One region of the Bradyrhizobium daqingense genome, then DNA from elsewhere that is predicted to be linked to it. Evidence: predicted binding sites of a transcription regulator. Region 1 holds the regulator's gene; the other holds the start of a gene.
What was found. Region 1 encodes PhoB, which activates phosphate uptake and scavenging genes when phosphate is short. Its sites were predicted from a motif close to TGTCATNNANCTGTCAT; they were not measured.
Positions count from the first base shown of each region.

Region 2: a site for PhoB is predicted at 4,102-4,118, ahead of ugpB (sn-glycerol-3-phosphate ABC transporter substrate-binding protein UgpB). Genes of this name have one in related genera too.

Region 1 covers NZ_CP088014.1:436,545-444,271, forward strand. Annotated here, with positions in the region: gene LPJ38_RS02030 (Hsp33 family molecular chaperone) at 1-176, opposite strand, end outside; gene argF (ornithine carbamoyltransferase) at 353-1,276, opposite strand; gene LPJ38_RS02040 (aspartate aminotransferase family protein) at 1,276-2,484, opposite strand; gene LPJ38_RS02045 (GcrA family cell cycle regulator) at 2,954-3,466, shown strand; gene phoB (phosphate regulon transcriptional regulator PhoB) at 3,683-4,390, opposite strand; gene phoU (phosphate signaling complex protein PhoU) at 4,413-5,129, opposite strand; gene pstB (phosphate ABC transporter ATP-binding protein PstB) at 5,141-5,962, opposite strand; gene pstA (phosphate ABC transporter permease PstA) at 5,959-6,804, opposite strand; gene pstC (phosphate ABC transporter permease subunit PstC) at 6,809-7,727, opposite strand, start outside.
Region 2 covers NZ_CP088014.1:842,221-849,947, forward strand. Annotated here, with positions in the region: gene aroA (3-phosphoshikimate 1-carboxyvinyltransferase) at 1-405, opposite strand, end outside; gene LPJ38_RS03835 (TIGR02300 family protein) at 565-969, shown strand; tRNA gene LPJ38_RS03840 (tRNA-Ala) at 1,065-1,140, shown strand; gene LPJ38_RS03845 (GIY-YIG nuclease family protein) at 1,275-1,517, shown strand; gene LPJ38_RS03850 (MarR family winged helix-turn-helix transcriptional regulator) at 1,528-1,989, opposite strand; gene LPJ38_RS03855 (organic hydroperoxide resistance protein) at 2,144-2,569, shown strand; gene LPJ38_RS03860 (CaiB/BaiF CoA transferase family protein) at 2,733-3,953, shown strand; gene ugpB (sn-glycerol-3-phosphate ABC transporter substrate-binding protein UgpB) at 4,173-5,483, shown strand; gene ugpA (sn-glycerol-3-phosphate ABC transporter permease UgpA) at 5,533-6,414, shown strand; gene ugpE (sn-glycerol-3-phosphate ABC transporter permease UgpE) at 6,414-7,262, shown strand; gene LPJ38_RS03880 (sn-glycerol-3-phosphate import ATP-binding protein UgpC) at 7,269-7,727, shown strand, end outside.

The DNA.
Region 1 (7,727 bases):
GGATAATCGTGCTTGGTCAGGATTTCGTCGAGCGCCGGGCCAAGCCGCACCAAGCGGCCGCGCACGTCGAGCGCATCGACCTCGTAGGGCAGCACGGCGTCATCGATCGGAACCGCTGATGGTGCGCGAACCGGGCCTTCCGGCCCGGTTTTCATGTCAGGAGAATGGGAAACCATGGGCGTTATTTGGGGTCGGAGGTCGAGGATTGGAAGGGGCCGCGCGGCGCTGTGTGTTCCGGATGCAAGTGATGATCGCACACGATAACGCAAATTCGATGTCGTCCCGGGGCGCGCAAAGCCCGAGCCCGGGACGACAATTGTGTGTGAGGGGGCAGCCCGGCTTGCAGGCTGCCCTACTTCACCGCGTCGAAGCACCAGGCCAGAATGCCCTTCTGTGCGTGCAGGCGGTTTTCGGCCTCGTCGAACACGACCGATTGCGGGCCGTCGATTACCTCGTCGGTGACCTCCTCACCGCGATGAGCAGGTAGGCAGTGCATGAACAGCGCGTCGGGCTTGGCCAGCGACATCAGCTTGCCGTTGACCTGGTACGGCTTGAGCACGTTGTGACGATGCTCGCCTTCCTTGTCGCCCATCGACACCCAGGTGTCGGTGACGACGCAGTCGGCGCCCTTCACGGCGGCCTCGGGATCGGTGCCGAGCACGATCGGCGCGTTGGTCGCCTTGATCCAGTCGCGCATCACCTTCTTAGGTGCGAGCTCCGGCGGCGTCGCGACATTGAGCTGGAACTTGAAGCGTTCGGCGGCATGCGCCCAGGACGCGAGCACGTTGTTGTCGTCGCCGGTCCAGGCCACCGTCTTGCCCTCGATCGGACCGCGATGCTCCTCGTAAGTCATGAGGTCGGCCATCACCTGGCAGGGATGCGAGCGCCGCGTCAGGCCGTTGATGACGGGCACGGTCGCATAGGCGGCAAGCTCCAGCAGCGCCTCGTGATTGAGGATGCGGATCATGATGGCGTCGACATAGCGCGACAGCACGCGCGCGGTGTCGGCGATGGTCTCGCCGCGGCCGAGCTGCATCTCGGCGCCGGTGAGCATGATGGGCTCACCGCCGAGCTGGCGCATGGCCACGTCGAACGACACCCGCGTCCGCGTCGAAGGACGCTCGAAGATCATCGCCAGCGTCTTGCCTTCGAGCGGCCTGACCGGCTGATGCGCCTTCTGCTTCGCCTTCATGGCGGAGGATGCGGCGAGCATGCGCTTGAGCTCCGACAACGGGAGCTCATTGATGTCGAGGAAGTGTTTCGGCGACTTGCTCATCAGCTTGCCACCCGCTTGGACTGACTGGACGAGATCGCAGCGCAGGCACGCTCCAGCCGCCCGACGCTGTCCTCGATCTCGGCTTCGGTGACGATCAGAGGCGGCAGGAAGCGCACGACATTGTCGCCGGCACCGACCGTAAGCAGCCTTTCGTTGCGCAAGGCGGCCACGAGATCAGCCGAAGGCGCCACCGCCTTGATGCCGATCAGCAAACCTTCGCCACGGACTTCACTGACGATGTCAGGGTGGCGGTCGATCACGGAGGCGAGCTTCTGCTTGAGCAGCAGCGACATCTTCTGCACGTGATCGAAGAAGCCGGGCTTGAGCATGACGTCGAGCACGGCATTCGCAGCGGAGATCGCGAGCGGATTGCCGCCGAAGGTCGAACCGTGCGAGCCGGGCCCCATGCCGGCAGCCGCCTCCGCGGTCGCCAGCACCGCGCCGATCGGGAAGCCGCCGCCGAGCGCCTTGGCCAGCGACATCACGTCGGGGGTGACGCCGGTGCGCCGGTGCGCGAAGAGATCGCCGGTGCGGCCCATGCCGGTCTGCACCTCGTCGAAGGCGAGCAGCAGGCCCTTCTCGTCGCAGAGCTGGCGCAGCGCCTTGAGAAAGGCGGGCGTCGACGAGCGCACGCCGCCCTCGCCCTGGATCGGCTCGATCAGGATGCCGGCGGTCTGCGGGCCGATCGCCTTCTTCACGGCCTCGAGGTCGCCATGCGGGACCTGGTCGAAACCGTCCATCGGCGGACCGAAACCTTCGAGATATTTTGCAGATCCCGTCGCGGCCAGCGTCGCCAGCGTGCGGCCGTGGAAGGCACCTTCGAAGGTGATGATGCGATAGCGTTCCGGATGGCCCTTGGAGAAGTGATGATGGCGGACCAGCTTGATCACGCCCTCCAGCGCCTCGGCGCCGGAATTGCAGAAGAATACGAAGTCCGCGAAGCTCTCGTTGCACAGTCGCGCGGCGAGCTTCTCGCCATCCGGGCTCTGGAACAGGTTCGACATGTGCCAGAGCTTCGTCGACTGCTCCTGCAAGGCCTTGACCAGCGCCGGATGGCAATGGCCAAGCGCGTTCACCGCAACGCCCGAGGTGAAATCGAGATAGCGATCGCCATTGGTCGCGATCAGCCAGCAGCCTTCGCCGCGCTCGAAACCAAGCTCGGCCCTGGCGAAAACGGGAAGCAGATGCGGCGCGGCGCTGTTGGTCATGACCATCACTTGGATGTTGCATTTGAATGTTGAGACCTGCCTGGCATGCCTTGCGCAGCGCACCATTGACCGGTCCGGAAAAACGAAACGTGCCGCCTTTTAAGGGCGGCACGCGCCACTATCTTATGCCTGGCAAGACGGGTGTCAATGCCGCCCGGAAAGCCCCGCGAAACGCTGATTCCGTAGTCTTGCGGTGCCGATTTTGCGGGGTTTTCACCACGGAACATGTGGAAGCGAGTCGGCGGACTCTTGCGCGGGAGTCACGCCATATTGTAGCGTTTGGCCTGTCAGATACGACATCTCGTGCAGCGGTTCTGATCCCAAGAGTCCTCATGTACCGGCGTAAACGTTCGGGCGCTCGTCACGCGCCCGGCGAGCCTTAAGGGATTCTGGCGGCACGGGTTTTCAAGGCTTAGGCATTCGCTGTGAGGCTCCAGGATGGTTGGCCGGCAGCGAGGGAAAGGGTGCAATGACGGTTTTGACCTGGTCCGATGATCGCGTCGAGCAGCTGAAAAAGCTCTGGGAGGCCGGACTTTCGGCCAGCCAGATCGCGGCTGAACTCGGCAATGTGACCCGCAATGCCGTGATCGGCAAAGTGCACAGGCTCGGCCTGTCCGGCCGCGCCAAGAGTCCGTCTTCGGCCGCGCCCCGGCCGCGCAAGGCGCGCCCGGCGCAGCACATGATGCGGGTGACCCGCCCGATCTCGCGTGGCAACACCGCGCTGGCGCAGGCCTTCGATGTCGAGGTCGAGGCAGAGCCCGTCACCTACGACAACGTGGTGCCGATGAGCCAGCGGCTGTCGCTGCTGGAATTGAACGAGGCGACCTGCCACTGGCCGGTCGGCGATCCCTCGAGCCCGGATTTCTTCTTCTGCGGCGGCAAGGCGCTCTCCGGCCTGCCCTACTGCGCCCAGCACTCGCGCGTCGCCTATCAGCCCGCAGCGGATCGCCGACGCGCACCGGCCAAGCCGAGCACGCGGTAAGATTTTTCTGAGATCAAACGGAGCCGTCACACGTGACGGCTCTACAAACTCCGCCGTCGTCCCGGCGAAGGCCGGGACCCATGCTCCCAGCACTCAATTGTTGTGCGAAGAGGTCACTCCGAGTCTTCGCCAAACCACTTCCTGTGGTTATGGGTCCCGGCCTTCGCCGGGACGACGTCGGAAAATGTGGCGGCAGCCTGCCAGCCAAATTGCAACTTACGTCTGCTCCGCCTTCGCAAACCGATCGTCGAGCGCATAGCCGGCGCCGCGGACGGTGCGGATGGGGTCCTGCTCACGGCCGAGATTGAGCAGCTTGCGCAGGCGGCCGATATGGACGTCGACGGTGCGTTCGTCGATGTAGATGTCGCGGCCCCAGACGCTGTCGAGCAGTTGCTCGCGCGAGAACACGCGGCCGGGATGCTCCAGGAAGAACTCCAGCAAGCGATATTCGGTCGGGCCGAGATCGATCGGCCGGCCCGAGCGCGCCACGCGGCGCTTGTCGCGGTCGAGCTCGATGTCGCCATAGGCGAGCACGGTGGCGAGCCGCTCCGGGCTTGCCCGCCGCAGAAGGCCCTTCACGCGCGCCAGCAGCTCCGGCACCGAGAACGGCTTGACGATGTAATCGTCGGCGCCGGTCGCAAGACCCCGCACCCGCTCGCTCTCCTCACCCCTCGCGGTGAGCATGATGATCGGCAGCTGCTTGGTCTCGGGACGGGTGCGCAGACGCCGGCACAGCTCGATGCCTGACAGCCCCGGCAGCATCCAGTCGAGCACGATCAGATCGGGGATGTGTTCCTTGAGGCGGGTGTCGGCGTCGTCGCCGCGCATCACCGTCTCCACGTCATAGCCGTCGCCTTCGAGGTTGTAGCGCAGAAGCTCGGTGAGAGCTTCTTCGTCTTCAACCACCATAATGCGTGCGCCCATGTGGTCGTCGCTCCTTAAGTCGTCAGGTATTCGGGACCGTCGTGGCGAAGGTCGTCATGTCGCCCTTCGGCCGCTTGTCGGTGATCGCCTGACCCTCGATCATGTAGAACACGGTCTCGGCGATGTTGGTGGCGTGGTCGCCGATCCGCTCGATGTTCTTGGCGCAGAACATCAGGTGGATGCAGAACGAGATGTTGCGCGGATCCTCCATCATGTAGGTGAGGAGCTCGCGGAACAGCGAGGTGCAGATGGCGTCGACCTCCTCGTCGCCCTTCCACACCGCCATCGCCGCCGGCAGATCATGCGCGGCATAGGCGTCCAGCACCGACTTGACCTGCTGCTGCACGAGGTCGGTCATGTGCTCAAGGCCCCGGAACAGCTTCAGCGGATGGAAGTCCGCATCGAGCGCAGCGACGCGCTTGCCCATGTTCTTGGCGAGGTCGCCGATGCGCTCGAGATCGGTCGCGACGCGCATGGCGCCGACGATCTCGCGCAGGTCGACCGCCATCGGCTGGCGGCGGGCGATGGTGAGCACGGCGCGCTCCTCGATGCGCTTCTGCAGCGCGTCGAGCTCGGCGTCGATGGTGACGACGCGCTGGCCGAGCGCGACGTCGCGGCGGATCAGCGCGTCGACGGAATCGACGATCATGCGCTCGGCGATGCCCCCCATCTCGGCGACCAGACGCGTGAGCTCCTGGAGGTCGGTGTCGAAGGCCTTTGCGGTATGTTCAGAACCCATGTCCCGTCTCCTCAGCCGAACCGGCCGGTGATGTAATCCTGCGTGCGCCGGTCGCTCGGCGACGTGAAGATCTTGCTGGTGTCGTCGAACTCGATCAGCTCGCCGAGATACATGAAGGCGGTCTTGTCGGAGACGCGGGCCGCCTGCTGCATATTATGGGTGACGATCGCGATCGTGTAATTTTCGGACAGTTCCTGGATCAGCTCCTCGACCTTGGCGGTCGAGATCGGATCGAGCGCCGAGCAGGGCTCGTCGAATAGGATCACCTCGGGCCGCACCGCGACGGTGCGCGCGATGCAGAGACGCTGCTGCTGGCCGCCGGAGAGCGACAGGCCGGAGGCGTTGAGCTTGTCCTTGACCTCGTTCCACAACGCGCCGCCGCGAAGCGCCTTCTCGACGCGGCCGTCCATCTCGGATTTCGAGATCTTCTCGTAGAGGCGGATGCCGAAGGCGATGTTCTCGTAGATCGTCATCGGGAACGGCGTCGGCTTCTGGAACACCATGCCGACGCGAGCGCGCAGCAAATTGAGGTCGAGCTTGGGATCGAGGATGTTGGTCTGATCCAGCAACAGCTGGCCGGTGGCGCGCTGGCCCGGATAAAGATCGTACATCCGATTGAAGATGCGCAGCAGGGTCGACTTGCCGCAGCCCGACGGGCCGATGAAGGCCGTGACACGGTTGGTGCCGAGCGCCAGATTGATGTTCTTCAGCGCGTGGTGCTCACCGTAGTAGAAGTTCAGATTGCGCGCGGTGACCTTGGCGGGCGCCTCGGGCAGCGGCTGCGAGCCGGGGTGAACGGTCGGCGCACTCATGGAAACAGACATTTCACTCATTTTGCAGTCCTCTCGGCGCCAAGGATGCGCGCGCCAATGTTCAGGGCAAGCACAGTCAGGGTGATGAGCAACGCGCCGCTCCAGGCGAGTTGCTTCCAATATTCGTAGGGGCTCTGCACGAAGTTGTTGATGGTCACCGGCAGGTTGGCCATCGTCTTGTTCAGGCCGAGGCTGAAGAACTGGTTCGACAGCGCCGTGAACAGCAGCGGCGCGGTCTCGCCCGCGACGCGGGCAGTCGCCAGCAGCACGCCGGTGATGAGGCCGGAGCGCGCGGCGCGATAGGCGATGCGCTTGATCACCAGCGACCGCGGCAGACCGAGCGCGGAGGCCGCCTCGCGCAGCGGGTTCGGCACCAGCAGCAGCATGTCTTCGGTGGTGCGCACCACGACCGGGATTACGATCACGGCGAGCGCCAGCGCGCCGGCGATGGCCGAGAAGCCACGCATCGGCACCACCACCGCGCCGTAGATGAACAGGCCGATGATGATCGAGGGCGCCGACAGGAGAATGTCGTTGATGAAGCGGATCACCGAGGTCAGCTTGTCGTTGCGGCCGTACTCGGCGAGATAGGTGCCGGCGAACAGGCCGAGCGGCGCGCCGATGCCGACGCCGATCACGGTCATGATGAGCGAGCCGACGATGGCGTTGAGCAGACCGCCCTCGTTCGATCCGGGCGGCGGCGTGTTCTCGGTGAAGACCTGGAGGTTGAGCCCGGCAAGGCCGTTGTAAAGCAGCGTCGCCAGGATCAGCGCGAGCCAGGTGACGCCGAACGCTGCGGCTGCGATGCAGAGGCCGCGAATGACGATGTCCCAGCGGCGGCGGCGTGAATAGATCGGGTTCATGGCTTCACTTCCCCGCCTTGGTTTCCAGGCGCAGCAGCATCAACCGGGCGGCCGCGAGCACGAAGAACGTCAGCACGAACAGCAAGAGGCCGAGCAGGATCAGGCCGGACTGGTGCAGGCCGTCGCTTTCGGCGAACTCGGAGGCAATCGCCGCCGAGATCGTCGTGCCCGGCGCGAAGATCGAGGAGGAGATGCGGAACGAGTTGCCGATGATGAAGGTCACGGCCATGGTCTCGCCCAGGGCGCGCCCCAGCGCCAGCATGACGCCGCCGATGATGCCGACGCGGGTGTAGGGGATCACCACGCTGCGGACGACCTCCCAGGTGGTGCAGCCGACGCCGTAGGCGGCTTCCTTGAGCACCGGCGGCACAGTCTTGAACACGTCGACCGAGATCGAAGTGATGAAGGGCAGCACCATGATGGCGAGGATCAGGGCGGCGTTGAACAGGCTGAGATAGGACGGGGGGCCTGCGAAGATAGCGCCCAGCACGGGGACGCCGTCGAAGACCCTGATCATGAAGGGTTGGAACGTGTTGGCCAGGAAGGGGCCGAGCACGAAGAAGCCCCACATGCCGTAGATGATCGAGGGAATGCCGGCGAGCAGCTCGACCGCCATGCCGATCGGGCGGCGCAGCCATTGCGGGCAGAGCTCGGTGAGGAAGATCGCAATGCCGAGACCGACCGGAATGGCGATCAGCATCGCGATGAAGGAGGTGACGAGCGTGCCGTAGATCGGCCCGAGCGCGCCGAGCACGGGCGGATCGGCCGACGGCGCCCAGCGCTGCGTCCACAGGAACGGCAGGCCGTATTCCTTGATCGCGGGGAAGGCACCGACGACCAAGGACATGATGATGCCGCCGAGGATCAGCAGCACCGAGATCGCGGAAAGCCGCGTGATCCAGTAGAAGGTGACGTCGCCGAGC
Region 2 (7,727 bases), 410 kb from region 1:
GAGGATTCGGCGCATGGGGCGGCTGCGCAGCGACGCATCCCCGTCGAACACCGCCGAGATCGGGCAGCCCGCGACGGCACCCATGACCAGCCGGCAGCCGGTGCCGGAATTGCCGAAATCCAGCGCCGCCTTGGGCTGCGCGAAGCCCCCGACGCCAACGCCGTTCACCTTCCAGGCGAAATCGCCGGTCCGCTCGACCGTGGCGCCCAGCGCCTGCATGGATTTGGCGGTGTTGAGGACGTCCTCGCCCTCTAGCAGGCCAGAAATCCTGGTTTCGCCGACCGCGAGCGCACCCAGGATCAGGGCCCGATGCGAGATCGACTTGTCCCCGGGCACCCGTACTTTCCCGGTCAGGGGACCGCTGGCGCGAGACTGCAGCGGCCTCGGTTGGTCGGAATGAGTCAAGATTGTGTCCTTGGATGAGCCCTGAGGCGCTGGGGCGCAGGTACCACATGGTCCGTGCCCCGTCACGGGCATGTCGTTCTCCCGTAATGCGCTATTGACAGCGGGCCGCCAACTAGCCAAGTGAAGCACCGCTTTTCAGACATTCCCAGGATTCCTGCCGTGGCCAAGTCCGAACTCGGAACCAAACGCATTTGCCCGACCACGGGCAAGAAGTTCTATGACCTCAACAAGAATCCGGTGATCTCGCCCTATACCGGCGAGGTGGTGCCTATCGCGCCCGTTGCCCCCGCACGCGCGTCCCGCGGCGCCGAGCGCAACATGGCCCAGGACACTACGCCGGAGCCGGCCGAGGCCGAAGAGATGGTCTCGCTCGAGGAAGCCGATGCCGAGGAGAACACCGGCAAGGTCAAGGCCGTCGTGCCCGAATCCGAGGACGACATCGAGGTCGACGAGACCCTCGACGACGACGATGACGATGATTCGACCTTTATTGCCGACGAGGAAGAGGGCGATGAGGACGTGACCGACATCATTGGTGATGTCGGAGGTGATGAAGAGACTTGAGATCAGTCCTGATCTGTGAAAAAGGGTGCACCGCGCGAGTCGGAAAGGCTCGCCGGTAGGGGGTGATCCACCAGATTCACCCCGTTCAGGGTTAAGGGGCCATAGCTCAGCTGGGAGAGCGCTTGCATGGCATGCAAGAGGTCGGCGGTTCGATCCCGCCTGGCTCCACCACGCTTCGCCCTTCGGGCTACGCGTGGCGCAGCCACGGGGAGCCTGAAGGGCGAAGCGTGGTGTCCGGCGAAGCCCGAAGGGCGAAGACGGACCAGTGAGGCCCCACCTAACGACCACCCAGGCGATAGCCGTCAATGTGGTACGTCTACATCCTCCGCAGCATCGAATTTCCCGAGCAGGAATACATCGGCGCCACGCAAGACTTGAAGCGGCGGATTCCGGAACACAATGCCGGCAAATCCAGCCACACCGCCAAGTTCAAGCCTTGGACGTTGATCTGGTACTGCGCCTTCGCGGACAAGCATAAAGCGCTCGCGTTTGAGGCGTATCTGAAATCCCACTCGGGCCGCGCCTTCACGAAGAAGCGGCTGTCCTAGGCCGATCCCCCTACTCCCCGATCACCGCATTCAGCCGATCCCGCAGCGCGACGATCTCGTCCTTCATCGCGACCAGTTCCGACACCGAGCAATCCGACGCCGCCAGGATCGATTGCGGCACGGCGCGCGCCTTGTCCTTCAGCGCGTGGCCCTGCGGCGTCAGGGCGATCAGCACCTGACGTTCGTCCTCTTTCGACCGCGTGCGCTTGACGAGATGAGCGGCCTCGAGCCGCTTGAGCAGCGGCGTCAGCGTGCCGGAATCGAGGAACAGCTTCTCGCCGATGTCCTTCACCGGCACGTCGTCGCGCTCCCACAACACCAGCATCACCAGATATTGCGGATAGGTCAGGCCGAGCCGGTCCAAGAGCGGCTTGTAGACTCGGTTGAAGGCATGCGTGGCCGAATAGACCGCGAAGCAGATCTGGTTGTCGAGCCGCAGCGGGGCGTCCGCCGCCGATGGTTTCCGGGCCATGGAGAATCTCACAGGGATTTGCCGCATTGTGGGGGCGGGCGGCCGCATATTCAATTGCGAACAATTAAATGTGAGACCCAACGATTTAGATTGCGCGCAATCTAATTGTCTGCGATATGGACCCTGTCCACCCGAACCCCCAAGGGAGATGAAAATGTCCGTGAACGTCCTCTACAAGACCAGCGCCAAGGCGACCGGCGGCCGCGACGGCCATGCGGCAACCCTCGACGGCGCGCTCGACGTCAAGCTGACCACGCCGAAGGAGCTCGGCGGCGGCGGCGGCGCCGGCAACAATCCGGAGCAGCTGTTCGCGGCCGGCTATGCCGCCTGCTTCATCGGCGCGATGAAGTTCGTGTCCTCGCAGGGCGGCCCCAAGGTTCCGGCCGATGCCTCCGTGACCTCGACCGTCGGCATCGGCCCGCGCTCGGAGGGCGGCTTCGGTCTCGACATCGACCTCGCCGTCTCGCTGCCGGGCCTCGCCCGCGCCGAGGCCGAAGCGCTGGTCGAGAAGGCGCACCAGGTGTGTCCGTACTCCAATGCCACGCGCGGGAACGTCGACGTTCGCCTGACGGTCGTCTGACCGACGTGCGAATTGGCTGGCCCGGGATCCCCATCGGGCCGGCCGCTTCCGCCGATTTGCCATTCCGGGGAATGCGCATACGCCCCTGCCCGCGGGGCCATTGCTGGTATGCACGAACCTCGCTAGGCCTGTAATCAATTGTCGACACAGGGGAAGCGAAGGCATGAGTTCTGAAGCCGCGGGTTCTGAAGCCGTTCTGGGTGCCATGAGCGGATTGCGCGTCATCGATCTCACGCGCGTGCTCGGCGGTCCCTACTGCACCCAGATCCTCGCCGACCATGGCGCCGACGTGATCAAGGTCGAGCCGCCTGCGGGCGACGAGGTGCGCGAATGGGGCCCTCCTTTCCACGAGGAGGACGCGGCCTATTTCATCGGCATCAACCGCAACAAGCGCTCGATCGGCCTCGACCTCGCCGCCGAGGGCGGCCGTACCGTGCTGCTCAAGATGCTGGAGACCGCCGACGTCCTGATCGAGAATTTCAAGCCGGGCACGCTGGAGAAATGGGGCATCGGCAACGAAATCCTCAGCAAGAAATTTCCGCGCCTCGTGCATTGCCGGATCTGCGGCTTCGGCGCCGACGGTCCGCGCGGCGGCAATCCCGGCTATGACGCCATCATCCAGGCGATGACCGGCATGATCGCCGCGACCGGCTCGCCCGAGAGCGGGCCGATGCGGATCGGCGTGCCCCTGGTCGACATCACCACCGGCCTCTATGCGGCGATCGGTATCCTAATGGCTCTGTCGGAGCGGCAGCGGTCGGGCAAGGGCCAGTTCCTGGAGACGACGCTGTACGAGACCGGCCTTGCCATCATGCATCCGCACACCGCGAATTATTTCATGCATGGCAAGCCGCCCTCGCTGACCGGCAACGAGCACCCGAACCTCGTGCCCTACGCGATCTTCCCGACCAAGACCGACGACATCTTCATCGGCGTCGGAAACGACGGCACGTTCCGCAAGCTCGTCAAGGAGATCGGCAAGCCCGAGCTCGGCACCGACCCGCGGTTCGCCCGCAACAAGGACCGCATCGCCAACCGCGAGGCGCTGCGCGCCGAGCTTGCCGCGGTGTTCAGCCAGCACGAGGCCGAGCCGCTGTGCAACCGCCTGCTCGCGGCGGGCCTGCCCGCGGGTCCCGTGCAGAAGATCGATCAGGCCTTGGCCAACCCGCACACCGTCGCGCGCGGCGATATCATCGAGAAGGATTGGTACAAGGGCGTGGCCTCGCCGATCCGGCTCGACCGCACCAAGCCGAGCCTGCGCCGCGTGCCGCCGAAATTCAGCCAGCACGCGACGGAGGTGCTCGGCGAGTTCGGCTACGCCCAGGCCGAGATCGACTCGATGCTGGAGAAGGGCACGGTCTGCGGCCCCGAGCGCAAGCGCTAAGTCGCCGGCCTTCTCCATCCGATATCCATGCCGCATTGCGGCGCAGGCACGCACGTGCAGCGCGAACGAAAAAGGCTGCCGTCGGCATTCGCCTATTTTCCGGCTTCCCATTCCCTGCGCTTGCCGCTTTCGTTTCTCCCGCTTACACAGTCATGTGAACGTCATATGGCGCTGCTAGCGCAAGCGCTTCTTTAGTGACGGGCAAGGGAGGTTTTCTTGATGGCTCTTCGACACTTTGGTGCGGCTTTCGCAGTCGCCGTTGGCATGGCGGCCTCGCCGGCGCTGGCCGTCACCGAAATCCAGTGGTGGCACGCCATGACCGGCGCGAACAACGACGTCATCGTCAAGCTCGCCGGCGACTTCAACTCCGCGCAGAGCGATTACAAGGTGGTCCCGACCTACAAGGGCAACTACGCCGACACGATGAACGCCGGCATCGCCGCGTTCCGTGCCGGCAACGCGCCGCACATTATGCAGGTGTTCGAGGTCGGCACCGCGACCATGATGGCCGCGACCGGGGCGGTTAAACCGGTCTACAAGCTGATGCAGGACGCCGGCGAGAAGTTCGATCCCAAGGCCTATCTGCCCGCGATCACCGGCTATTACTCGACCTCGAAGGGCGAGATGCTGTCCTTCCCCTTCAACTCCTCGTCCACGGTGATGTGGGTCAATCTCGACGCGCTGAAGAAGGCCAATGTCGAGATTCCCAAGACCTGGCCCGAAGTGTTCGACGCGGCGAAGAAGCTGAAGGCGGCCGGCCATGCCACCTGCGGGTTCTCCAACTCCTGGGTCACCTGGGTCAATCTCGAGCAGCTCTCCGCCTGGCACAACGTGCCGCTCGCCAGCAAGGCCAACGGCCTCGACGGCTTCGACACGGTGCTCTCCTTCAACGGGCCGCTGCAGGTCAAGCACCTCCAGAACCTTGTCGAGCTCCAGAAGGACAAGACCTACGATTATGCTGGGCGCACCAACACCGGTGAAGGCCGCTTCACGTCCGGCGAATGCCCGCTCTACCTGACTTCGTCGGCCTTCTTCGGCAACGTGAAGGCTCAAGCCAAGTTCGCCTTCACCGCGGTGCCGATGCCCTATTATCCCGACGCGAAGGGCGCACCGCAGAACTCGATCATCGGCGGCGCCTCGCTCTGGGTGATGGGCGGCAAGTCGGCCGACGAATACAAGGGCGTGGCGAAATTCCTGACCTTCCTCTCGGATACCGATCGCCAGGTCTTCATCCACAAATCGTCCGGCTATCTGCCGATCACCAAGGCCGCCTATGACAAGGCCAAAGCCGAGGGCTTCTACAAGGATCAGCCCTATCTCGAGACGCCGCTGCTCGAGCTGACCAACAAGGAGCCGACCGAGAATTCCCGCGGCCTGCGCCTCGGCAACATGGTGCAGCTGCGCGACGTCTGGGCGGAAGAAATCGAGCAGGCGCTCGCCGGCAAGAAGACCGCCAAGCAGGCGCTGGATGCCGCCGTCGAGCGCGGCAACACGATGCTGCGTCAGTTCGAAAAGACCGCCGTGAAGTAAGGCGACCGACGGCAGGCCGGGATGCCGGCCTGCCGCTCCTGCGGGCATCATGCAAAAGCAAGCCATTTTCCAATCAAAGCTGCTGCCCTACGCGCTGGTTGCGCCGCAGCTCGCGATCGTGCTGATCTTTTTCTACTGGCCGGCCTTGCAGGCGGTGATCCAGTCCTTCCTGCTCCAGGATGCCTTCGGCCTGTCGACCAGCTTCGTCTGGTTCGAGAACTATCTCGACCTGTTCAAGGAGCGCGCCTATTTCGAGGCGATCGTCCGGACCTTCTTCTTCTCGTTCGCCATTGCGGTATCCTCGCTGTCCTTCGCGCTTCTGCTCGCCGTGATGGCGGACAAGCCGCTGCGCGGCGGAACGCTGTACCGCACGCTGCTGATCTGGCCCTATGCGGTGGCGCCGCCGGTCGTCGGCGTGCTCTGGATCTTCATGCTGCATCCCTCGCTCGGCGTGCTCGCGCGGTACTTGCGCGCCCTGGGCATCGACTGGAATCCGCTGCTCGACGGCGATCAGGCCGCGGCGCTGATCATCCTCGCCGCCGCCTGGAAACAGATCTCCTACAACTTCCTGTTCTTCCTCGCCGGCCTCCAGAGCATCCCGCGCAGCGTGCTCGAGGCGGCCGCAATCGACGGCGCGCGCCCGATGCGCAGGTTCTGGACCGTGACCTTTCCGCTGCTGTCGCCGACCATCTTCTTCCTGCTGGTCGTCAACATCGTCTACGCCTTCTTCGACACATTCGGCATCATCGACACCATGACCCGCGGCGGGCCTGGCAAGTCGACAGAGACGCTGGTCTACAAGGTCTATACCGACGGCCTGCTCGGCGGCAATCTCGGCAGCTCTGCCGCGCAATCGGTGATTCTGATGATCATGGTGATCGTGCTGACGGGAATCCAGTTCCGCTTCGTCGAACGCAAGGTGACCTACTGATGGTGGAGGAAGAGGGCTTCCGGCGCTACATCGCCCACATCATCCTCTGGATCGGGATCGCGATCGTCGCCTTCCCGGTCTATCTCGCCTTCGTCGCCTCCACGCAGGACAACGCCGTGATCGCCAACGGCCAGATGTCGCTGCTGCCGGGCGGCCATTTCCTCGAAACCTACTACCAGACGATCTTCGTCGGCACGAGCGGCTCCACCCGCGAGCCAGTCGGCAACATGATGCTGAACTCGCTGGTGATGGCGATGCTGATCGCGATCGGCAAGATCGCGGTCTCGATCATCTCGGCCTATGCGATCGTCTATTTCCGCTTTCCGTTCCGGATGGCGATCTTCTGGATCATCTTCATCACCCTGATGCTGCCGGTCGAGGTGCGCATCTATCCGACCTACAAGATCGTCGCCGACCTGCACATGCTCGACAGCTATGCCGGCCTGTCGCTGCCGCTGATCGCATCCGCGACCGCAACGCTGCTGTTCCGCCAGTTCTTCATGACCGTACCGGACGAGCTTTTGGAAGCCTCGCGCATCGACGGCGCCGGCCCGTTCCGTTTCTTCTGGGATACGCTGCTGCCGCTATCGCGCACCAACATGGCGGCGCTGTTCGTGATCCTGTTCATCCTCGGCTGGAATCAATATCTCTGGCCGCTGCTGATCACCACGCGCGACGACATGCAGACCATCCAGATCGGCATCCGCAAGATGATCACCACCACCGATGCGCTCACCGAATGGCCGATCGTGATGGCGACCGCCGTGCTCGCCATGCTGCCGCCGGTGTTCGTCGTCGTTGTCATGCAGAAGCTGTTCGTGCGCGGACTGGTCGAGACGGAAAAGTAGAGACTTATGGCTAACGTCACCCTGCGCAACGTCCGCAAGACCTATCCCGGCGGCTTCGAGGCCATCAAGGGCGTCGACGTCGATGTCGGCGACGGACAGTTCTGCGTGCTGGTCGGCCCCTCCGGCTGCGGCAAGTCCACGCTGCTGCGCATGGTCGCGGGGCTGGAGACCGTCACCGGCGGCGAGATCGACATCGGCGGGCGCGTGGTCAACCAGATCGAGCCCGCCGATCGCGACATCGCGATGGTGTTCCAGAATTACGCGCTCTATCCGCATATGAGCGTCTACAACAACATGGCCTACGGCCTGCGCAACCGCGGCATGGCGGAAGCCGAGATCAAGACCCGCGTCGAGGAAGCCGCGCGCGTGCTCGAACTGTCCGCCATGCTGGAGCGCAAGCCGCGCCAGCTCTCCGGCGGCCAGCGCCAGCGCGTCGCCATGGGCCGCGCCATCGTGCGCCAACCG